Regions from separate parts of the Anoxybacillus sp. B2M1 genome, predicted to be linked through region 2. Evidence: predicted binding sites of a transcription regulator. Region 2 holds the regulator's gene; each other region holds the start of a gene.
The links. The regulator LexA, encoded in region 2, represses DNA repair genes until DNA is damaged. The targets are predictions, from matches to a motif close to CGAACATATGTTCG.

Region 1 (3,285 bases), 1.9 Mb from region 2:
AAAATTTTAGCATCAAACACTGTATCAAAAACATTTCTTTTTAACAACAGGACTGCCTCGTCAACAAGACATTTTACCTTATCATGTAGTTTTATTTCATCTTCAATTCTCATTAAAAACTCTTGCCATTCTGGAATATCTTTATGCGGATATGAATCCATATCAAATATAGGTACATTTTTGCTTGTATCTACATATCTGTCGCAAAACTCTTGAAATGAAATTTGTTGATATCCGTCCAGTTTAACTCCGCCTTCTGTTGAATTATAGATCCTTTCAGGCTGTGGGAAAGTTTGAAGTAATTTTTCGAAATTGTGTTTCATTGTGAAGAAAGCATAATCAGTTAATACTTGGCCACCATCATATCCTTCTGTATAAAACACTCCTCTTTCTTTAATATAAGCTTCATCAATTTTTCTGAAGTTTTTATTATGTTCCGCATGTGTTTTGTTATCTGTATAAGCCAAATCTTGACCAATAAGAGCAACAGGTCCCGAAGAAATCATATAAGCTATACTTAACGCAAAAGCAGCTACAGAAGCTCCTCCTAAAATACCTGATACTTCTTGATTTAATAATTTTTTTGCGTAGAGTTCTAAAGTTTGATGAACGCTTGAAACAAAAAAGAACGATCTCTGATTTAATTTCTCCAAAATTTTCTCATGATGTGATAAAGAATAAATTATTTTCGTTTTTTTAAATTCTATCGATTCAAAGTGTTTATAGTTATTTATGTGGCCATCTATTGTTACAACAAAATCAGGTTCAATATTATGTTTAAGAAGCGTATTGATAGTAGAGCCTGACGAAATTAAAAGTACGTGATTCCTTACTTTTTTCAGCAACAAGATTTGTTTGGTTAATGACGGACCACCAGAAGCCACTACCACTGGAGCATTGAAATATCCTTTTAACTCTTTCAAAGGAATGTCATCAAAAGCATAAAATAAATTTAAAATAAAATTTCTCTGCCATTCCTTCGAAAATTTTCTAATAGTGTTTTCGTTTACTTTTTGTACGTATATTAAATCTTTGATTATGCTTAATACTTTTTTATACTCATTTGGAAACAGTCTATCATAATTAGGCGAACAAATAACTTGTACTCGATAGTTAAACCGCTCCATTAAAAGCGTGTCACACAACTGTTGAAAGTTATCTACATGTTTTAGCCCTATCATCGCTGTCTGCTTTAACTCACTATTCATTTGTTCTTCCATCAGTTGATCTAATGGTTCAATCACGATTAAAAACTCATCTTCACTCATTTTTTCACTTAAAGCTTTTGCAATATGCCCCGACCCAATACCAAATAAAATATGCAAATGATGCTTTTTGTAATGCTGGTCGGCAAATCGGGCAGCTTCGCGTATCGGGTCATATTTGCTGTGCAAATAATAATTGTTTATCCTATGAATGCGATGCCCGCTCTTGGCGATTTCCTCTATAATTGAATACTCTTTCATCCCATTGTTCATAAATTAGCACCTCAATTATAATATCGGCCATTTATCCCCTTTTGTTAATACATCATCGCCCAATCGCTAGAATTTAACTGACGCCTATTGACATTCTTTCGATAATATAAGAGCCGCTTTTATTCCAAACGATTTTCATCCATGTGAACCGCTATAGCCACATCCAACTTTCTCTTGTAAACCTAAGCCCGTGTTGTTAATTATAGAGGCGCCCCATACATCAACCAATAGTATAAAAATTATTATTTGTCGAAAATGATACCTATATTGAATAAAAACTCTAAACGACTTCATGATCATATGATTTTACACATTTGAATGCGAATGATGATACAAGATGCAACTTCTGCTCCTATATGACCACCGCGTCTCCACTTACTGCTATAAATTTATAAAGATAAACGATGGAAATAAAGAGGCGAACATATGTTATAATACATAAAAACACGCTCGTTGGAAGGGAAGATCTCAATGAAAGATTTCCTACAATTAACGCCTATACAACAAAACATATTAGTCGCAAGCATTATGGGAGATGGAGAAATCACCAAAATTTATCGGAACAGCCGAAGAAAAAATCATAGCTATCGTGAACATTTTGGAATCCAGCAAGAAGAATATCGAAAATGGAAAATATCGTTTTTCAATGAATTTCTTTATATTACTCCTAAAAGCCAATGCGTCCGTTCCCGTTCTATGCCACTATTTACATCTCTGTACCCGCATTTTTATCGGGAGGATGGTACAAAACAGATACCGCTTTCCTTACTTTCGTACTGTACTTTACCTCATTTTCTTGCCGTATTATATATGGATGATGGTTCGCTTTGTATTTCTTCTCGGGTAAACAAGCGAAAAAAACGCATTTATCTTACCCCTCACATTTACTTGTATTTGCAATGTTATTCACACAATGAACTGCAACAATTGCAGCGGCATATTCTTAAACACTTCCATATCGCTTTCCAACTAAGCCAACGTAAAGATGGACAAGGTATGATTTTAAAAACAACGTGTGTAAAAGATACATTTCTATTCTTACATATTATTTTCAACGTAACAAACACTTGTCCATCCATGCATTACAAAACCAATTGGAATGAGCGGCTAAAATTAGAAAGTATGAAATGGAAGCATAAATATCCGAACTTTGACATTGTAGTTAGCAGCTCCGAACGCTACAAACCCTACTCCTCTGAAGAAATAAAACTAATCAAACAGATGAAACAGAACGGGATGAGCATTAAAGAAATTGCCAGCGCCCTGCAAAGAAGTTACTGGTCCATTGTCTATAAATGGAGAGAAATACAAAGGTACGATATATAAATATTAAAAAGGCCTTAGAAACAATTCTAAGGCCCATCGCTGTTTGCAAATTAACGGAGCAATTGCAATACTCCTTGTGGTTGTTGGTTGGCTTGCCATGCCTCAACGTCTTTCGACCGTTGTGTAGACTATCTCTTCACCCGCCAGCTAATCGCTAGTGAGGGGCCGGGCACTTCGGTTCGGCATCCGCCTCCCCTACGGACCTCATCACCATAGCCAATGGCCTTAGGTGGTACGCCCTAGTCGTTGAACCTTCTCCACTCTTTCGAGACAGGAGCTTGGCTGCTGATTGCCCATTGTTGCATCCTTCCTTTTTTTGCACCTTCACGCCTGCCGTTTCCAGCTTCGTTGTGGCAAGGAAGGCTTTAGGGCTTCCCAGCAATTCACCCAGTCATCATCTAGCCCGTTTCCAGGCTAGACGCCCTTCCAATCCAAATTACCGTAATAGCTGCAATACTCCTTGCGGCATTTGGTTGGATTG
Region 2 (3,285 bases):
TCCCCCATTGGCGAAACTGTTTGATATCTTCCATTGATACGTCATAGCCACTTAAATGAAGCAAGCTATATAAAAGCATAGAGCCATGACCCGCAGATAGCACAAAACGGTCGCGGTTAAACCATTTTGGATTGCTTGGATTATGATTCATGAATTTGGTCCAAAGCGTATAGGCCATCGGCGCAGCGCCCATCGGCATGCCTGGATGCCCGGAATTCGCTTTTTCAATTGCATCAATCGACAACGTTCGGATTGTCGTGATGGCCAATTGATCAATCGTTTGTGCCATTTTTTGCTCATCCTTTCGTTTCGTAGCGTTTTATCCATTTCTATCATATAGAAAGTAAGAAAAAATGTACAACGTTTCTTCAAAAAATCAAGAATCTTTGACTGATGAGAATGCTTCCTTCTCTTAATGCAACCGATTTTTTTGACTTTCCTTCAATTTTTTGGGCGTCACATCTTTTCCATTTGGATCAATAATTTTTACAGAATGCAGAGTATCCGTTACCGCTTGGCGAAATGCTTGAAGATACTCCTTGCGAAGCTGCTCTTGCTCTTTTTTCTCCGCTTCTGTCAACCCGCTTGTCTTTGCCTTTTTCGCTAATTCATTAATGCGAGCGATTTTTTGTTTTGAGATCATCGTTTCATTCCACCTATTTCGAAAAATATTATGCCCCCATCTTACTAGAGAAATGGATCCTTGACAACTATGTTGACTGACTTTTCCGCTCATATTCCTGATAGCGGCGATGGACAGTCGCTTTCGACACATCATATCCAAATCCGCGCAAAGTCGCCGCAATTTCAGCAAAGGTCAGTCCGTTCCTGCGCAGACGGATAATCTCTTCAATTGGTAGCTCAAGGCGATCTCTTCCGGCATGTTCACCTATATTTTTCAAATTTCGTTCTGGCCGATATCCACGTTCAACGGCTTTTTGCATCCCGCGCTTGATTTTTAAGTTATGTATTTTGCGCTGATACTCCTCTACGATGCTGAGGATACTTAGTACCATGGAATCAGCTTCTGATAGCTGTAGTTCTCCATGATGGCACACCGTATACAGCTTGGCTCCTTCTTTTTGAATACAATGCAATAAGGCAATTCTTGCATTTCCTCGTCCAAGCCTCGTTTCATCTTGGATGAGAACGGCTTCGATTTTATCCTCTTTCAGCGCTTCTAAAAGCTCCAGTATCCCGTCTCGCTCAATCTCATAACCGCTTGCCCGCTCTTCAATGACCTTAACGACTTGAAAACGATATGTTTCGGCGAGCTGCTCAAGCTCCTCCTTCTGCCGTTGCAGTGATGTTTCTTGTTCCTCTTTGTTTGTGCTCACCCGACAATAAATAATCGCTTTCATTCCATCATCTCCATTATTATTTACTGACGACTAGCTTCTTTTCTGCCTTTGATTTTAACACGGGAATCACTAGCTTTTCACCCGCAGCAATTTTTTCATTTGGCAAATGGTTTACATTCATTACCCATTCAATAAATTCTTTCGTTGAAAGCTGATGTGAAGATCTGTATTCATTGGCTATTCCCCAAAGCGTATCTCCGGATTCTACCGTAATTTTTAAATATTTCTCCTTTTGAATCGGATGGCTCGCATACACGAAACCCGATAGTAGCATAAACACCAAGCATGAAAACACGAGATAATGAGTAACTTTCATCTTCTCCCACCTCTTAGAATGTTTGTTCGCTTTTTTACCTATTATATTAAGAACATTCGTTTGCGTCAACCATTTTCTCGAACTTATGTTTGTTTTTTTGTTCTCCTCGTGTTATAATAAAAAAAACGATGGGTAAGAGGTGTGAAACATGACCAAACTGTCGAAACGCCAACAGCAAATTCTCGATTTCATCAAAAAAGAAGTAAAAACTAAAGGGTATCCTCCTTCCGTTCGTGAGATTGGCGAAGCGGTTGGACTTGCCTCTAGCTCAACGGTGCATGGACATTTAGCTCGGCTTGAAAGCAAAGGATACATCCGCCGTGATCCAACTAAACCTCGCGCGATTGAAATATTAGATCCGGATTTTGCCTCATTCATGCGGCCGAGCAATGTGATCAATGTTCCGGTCATCGGAAAGGTAACGGCAGGGCAACCAATAACCGCTATCGAAAATGTGGAGGACTATTTTCCGCTCCCAGAACGCTTCGTTTCTGCAGAGGACCATGTTTTTATGCTTGAAATAATGGGCGATAGTATGATTGAGGCAGGCATTTTAGACGGAGATTTTGTCATTGTTCGTCAGCAGCAGTCAGCTAATAACGGAGATATTGTCGTTGCTATGACGGAAGAAAACGAAGCAACCGTCAAGCGCTTTTTTAAAGAACAAGGCCACATTCGCCTACAGCCAGAAAACCCTCATATGGAGCCTATTATCGTCAACGATGTTACGATTCTCGGGAAAGTGATCGGCGTATATCGCATGATTCAATAACAAACAAGGGTAGATAAAGTGAAATTCACCTTATCTACCCTTGTTTTAAGTAGCGATCATTATTCGATCATTGTTAAAATCCGCTAGGTTCTCTTATTTGTCTATATGGATGGAAGCGACATCATTTTGTGCAATTCATTTGAGCGGTACATTTTTGCCCATTTTAAGACGGATGCTGCATAAAGACAGGAACGAACAGCAAATCATTTCTCTACATCATAATCCGTATCGTTCTTGACAGATAAAATGATAGTGACTAACGTTGTAACTGTAGAGACTACAGCTGCTATGACCGAGGCAAGTCACGGACTTGTCTCGAACCGGCGAAAAACAAATTCTGCTTTTGAATGGGGCGTCTATTCCATCTTTTCGTTGGATTTCGATCATTCGCAAATGGACCCAATGCCGAAACCATTCAGCACTTATATACAGGATGAATCGTAATTCCTTTAAACCTCATCGAACTTCTTTCCTAGTTTTTCTCTTTAAATGAGACTATTCCCTTAGGGTATATGGCTAATAATCTAAATTCAAGGAAAGCATTTCTTTTTCTTGTTCTTTTTTGATTCCTCATCACCATAATCATGCGAATCCATATCTCTGCATATCATTTACATAACATCAAAAAAGGAGGGCATCAGGCCATGTTATCTATTGAATTTTTCGCATGGACACTATCTGCTATCTTAGGAATCGGATTTATTATTTCTCTTATAGCTGTATCCAGAAAACCGAAAAACATGACTGAGATGGAGCGACAAAGGCCTGAACCCAAGAACACAGAACCATAAAATAGAGTTTGTTCAGACCTTCATCGCGCGGATACATGACGAGAA
Region 3 (3,285 bases), 1.3 Mb from region 2:
TTAATGCTGTTTTTAGTCAATTCCTTATCAGGGCTCGGGGTTGGTATGTATGGACAGGCCATGGCGCTCTCATTGAGAAGAGATGTAGCGGCTCTCTACGCTTCTTTTATCGCGAAAGCGGGAGCCTATGCGGAGGATGGAGTGAATTTAATGATTGAGCGCGGATGGCTTGAACAACCGCCTCACTTCCTTGATCGCGAACGGCTTGTAGTGGAGTCGAAATAAAAACACTGATTTCTTGAGTGAGTGTCAGACCGTTGTTAAATGCTTTCATCCTGCGTCACTGGCCGCATTCGTCTGCTCATGAATTTCTTTTGTTCGATTTTTGTCTTTGTTCGGCTGCGTTTCTTGTCTGCCGGGCGTTTTCCGCTTAGGCTGATGTGGAACACCATAAATAGAGGATGAGAATGGTTGTAGACAAATCTCATTTTTGACTTTGTCTACAACCGGACACTCACTTCTTGAGTGAGTGTTTTTTATGGATAAAATTTTCTTAAAAGGTGAAACTATAAATAGCTTTCATTATTTACCGAGAAAGAGGGGAAGACAATGAAGCTTTTGATGGCTTGCTTGGCTATCGCGATTTCATTTATAAGTTCCTCAGCTGCCTTCGCTAAAGCGCCGGCCACTCAAATGACGATTTTGTTAGAACGAATATACGTGGACGGAGAAGTGAGTGAAGAAATTAAACAAGAAACGATTACATCGATGAAGGATATATGGAAAAAGTATGAAGGCTGGCAGCTTGTCAATCTTGATGATGAACAAATTGTGTTCCAGAAAATGGTTCAAGATATTTCACCTTTGTCAAAAGCGAATGGATATTTTGGCTTAACAAAGGATGGAACTTTATCTATTTTTGAAGGCAAGCCAGGAAAATCATCACGCGTGATTCAATCGTTTTTCCAGCTCGATATAAAAAAGCTAGAAAGCCATCAACAAGAACGGCTGAAAAAAGGTATTCGCGTGATTTCGAAAGATCGTTATAAAGAGGTCATTGAAGCCTATCGGCCATTTGCCGTTACTCAGTAAAAGACTTATCCAGACGATAAGTCTTTTTGTTTTGCAAAAGAGGAATATACATTCGTTTTTTTATTATCATATGGTACAATGAGAAACAGTACGGATAAGGGAAGGGGAAAAACGTTGATTGAGTTTGTTCGCGGATACATTGAGTATGTTTGTCCAGAATATATTGTCATTGAAACGGCCGGAGTTGGCTATCAAATTTTCACGCCAAACCCATTTTCGTTTCGGCCCAGTCATGATACAATCGTGACGGTCTATACATATCAATATGTGCGCGAAGACCTCATGGCTCTTTATGGGTTTCGGACGCGCGAAGAACGAACGCTATTTGCGAAACTGCTTCAAGTTTCCGGCATTGGCCCGAAAGGAGGGCTTGCTATTTTAGCCTCAGGAGATGTACGTCAGCTCGTGCAGGCGATTGAAGAGGAAAACGAAGCCTTTTTGTGCAAATTTCCGACCATCGGCAAAAAAACAGCGCGACAAATGATTCTTGATTTAAAAGGGAAACTGCAGGGAGTCATTCTAGGAGCGACGAACGACTTATTTACAAGCTGGGAGGATGAAAAGCAGGAGAATGCCTTTGACGAGGCGCTTGAAGTGCTAAAGGCTCTCGGCTATGCAGATCGTGAAATTCAAAAGGTGGCGCCTGCTCTAAAAAAGGAACCGATGTCTACCGATCAATATGTGAAGCGAGCGCTGCAATTACTATTAAAATAGGAGGGAAGGACGATGGAAGAGCGTCTTGTTGCCAGCGATGCCTCCAGCGAGGATGTATCGCTTGAATACAGCCTCCGCCCGCAACGCTTGCAGGAATATATCGGACAAGAGAAAGTAAAAGAAAATTTACAAGTTTTTATTGAAGCGGCAAAGCTGCGTGGCGAAACGTTGGATCATGTGCTTTTATACGGACCGCCCGGACTTGGAAAAACAACGCTGGCCGCCATTATCGCAAACGAAATGGGGGGGAACTTGCGCACCACCACTGGACCGGCGGTCGAACGCCCCGGAGACCTGGCGGCGATCTTAACTTCTCTTCAACCTGGAGATGTATTATTTATCGATGAAATTCATCGCCTTCACCGCTCGATTGAAGAAGTGCTGTATCCAGCTATGGAGGATTACTGCCTAGATATCGTTATTGGCAAAGGACAAACGGCTCGTTCGGTGCGTATTGACTTGCCGCCATTCACGCTTGTGGGCGCAACGACACGAGCTGGTGCTCTTTCTGCACCGCTCCGGGATCGCTTTGGTGTGCTCAGTCGGCTGGAATATTATGAGCCGGAGCAGCTTGCGCAAATTATCAAACGAACAGCAGATATTCTGGAAGTTAGGATTGACGAGGCGGCTGCTGTTGAGATCGCGCGTTGTTCGCGCGGCACTCCGCGCATTGCCAATCGCTTGTTGCGCAGAGTCAGAGATTTTGCCCAAGTAAAAGGCAACGGAGTGATTACACATGCCTTATCAACAGAAGCGCTGGAGTTGCTGCAAGTTGACCGTTTAGGATTGGATCATATTGATCATAAATTATTAAGAGCGATGATGGAAAAATTTCGCGGAGGTCCTGTCGGTGTAGATACGCTTGCGGCCACCATTGGTGAAGAAGCGCAAACAATTGAAGATGTATATGAGCCGTATTTGCTGCAAATCGGCTTTTTGCAGCGGACTCCTCGCGGGCGCATCGTCACTCATCGCGCCTATGAGCATTTTGGAATGGAGGTGCCAAAATCATGAGCAGTCTTCCTAAAATGATCATGATGATCGGAGCCATTTTGATTGTTGTGGGGTTTCTGATGCAATTTATTAAGCTGGGCAGGCTTCCTGGCGATATTGTCATCCAAAAGGGGAATACAACATTTTACTTTCCAGTTGTGACTTCTATTATTTTAAGTGTAGTGCTTTCGCTTGTGTTTTATTTTATCGGTCGATTTCGTTAACAACAATAGAAATGGGTGAACGCGATGAAAATAGATTTATTTGATTTTCATTTACCGGAGGAATTAATTGCACAAACACCGCTTGCGAACCGAGAAGCATCGAGATTGCTTATGCTCAATAAAAATACAGGAGAAACGAAACATCATGAAACCTTTCGAGCGATTTTATCGTATTTGAATGAAGGGGATTGTCTCGTATTAAATGATACAAGAGTATTGCCGGCGCGCCTTTATGGAGAAAAATCAGATACGGGCGCAAAAATTGAAGTGCTTTTATTAAAGCAAGTGGAAGGAGACCGTTGGGAAACGCTCGTGAAGCCAG

Region 1: GFC28_RS14600 (DNA endonuclease) is a predicted target of LexA. The motif match lies at 1,898-1,911, and genes of this name have one in related genera.
Region 3: ruvA (Holliday junction branch migration protein RuvA) is a predicted target of LexA. The motif match lies at 1,074-1,087, and genes of this name have one in related genera.

The regions. Positions count from the first base shown of each region.
Region 1 is NZ_CP015435.1:3,004,275-3,007,559, reverse strand. It holds gene GFC28_RS14605 (motility associated factor glycosyltransferase family protein) at 1-1,478, opposite strand, end outside; gene GFC28_RS14600 (DNA endonuclease) at 1,950-2,804, shown strand; gene GFC28_RS14590 (flagellin N-terminal helical domain-containing protein) at 3,241-3,285, opposite strand, start outside.
Region 2 is NZ_CP015435.1:1,101,765-1,105,049, forward strand. It holds gene tkt (transketolase) at 1-289, opposite strand, end outside; gene GFC28_RS05275 (DUF896 domain-containing protein) at 413-643, opposite strand; gene GFC28_RS05280 (YneB family resolvase-like protein) at 711-1,361, opposite strand; gene yneA (cell division suppressor protein YneA) at 1,378-1,677, opposite strand; gene lexA (transcriptional repressor LexA) at 1,826-2,449, shown strand.
Region 3 is NZ_CP015435.1:3,576,071-3,579,355, forward strand. It holds gene GFC28_RS17335 (DUF3231 family protein) at 1-225, shown strand, start outside; gene GFC28_RS17340 (intercompartmental signaling factor BofC) at 550-1,032, shown strand; gene ruvA (Holliday junction branch migration protein RuvA) at 1,147-1,746, shown strand; gene ruvB (Holliday junction branch migration DNA helicase RuvB) at 1,759-2,760, shown strand; gene GFC28_RS17355 (DUF2905 domain-containing protein) at 2,757-2,963, shown strand; gene queA (tRNA preQ1(34) S-adenosylmethionine ribosyltransferase-isomerase QueA) at 2,988-3,285, shown strand, end outside.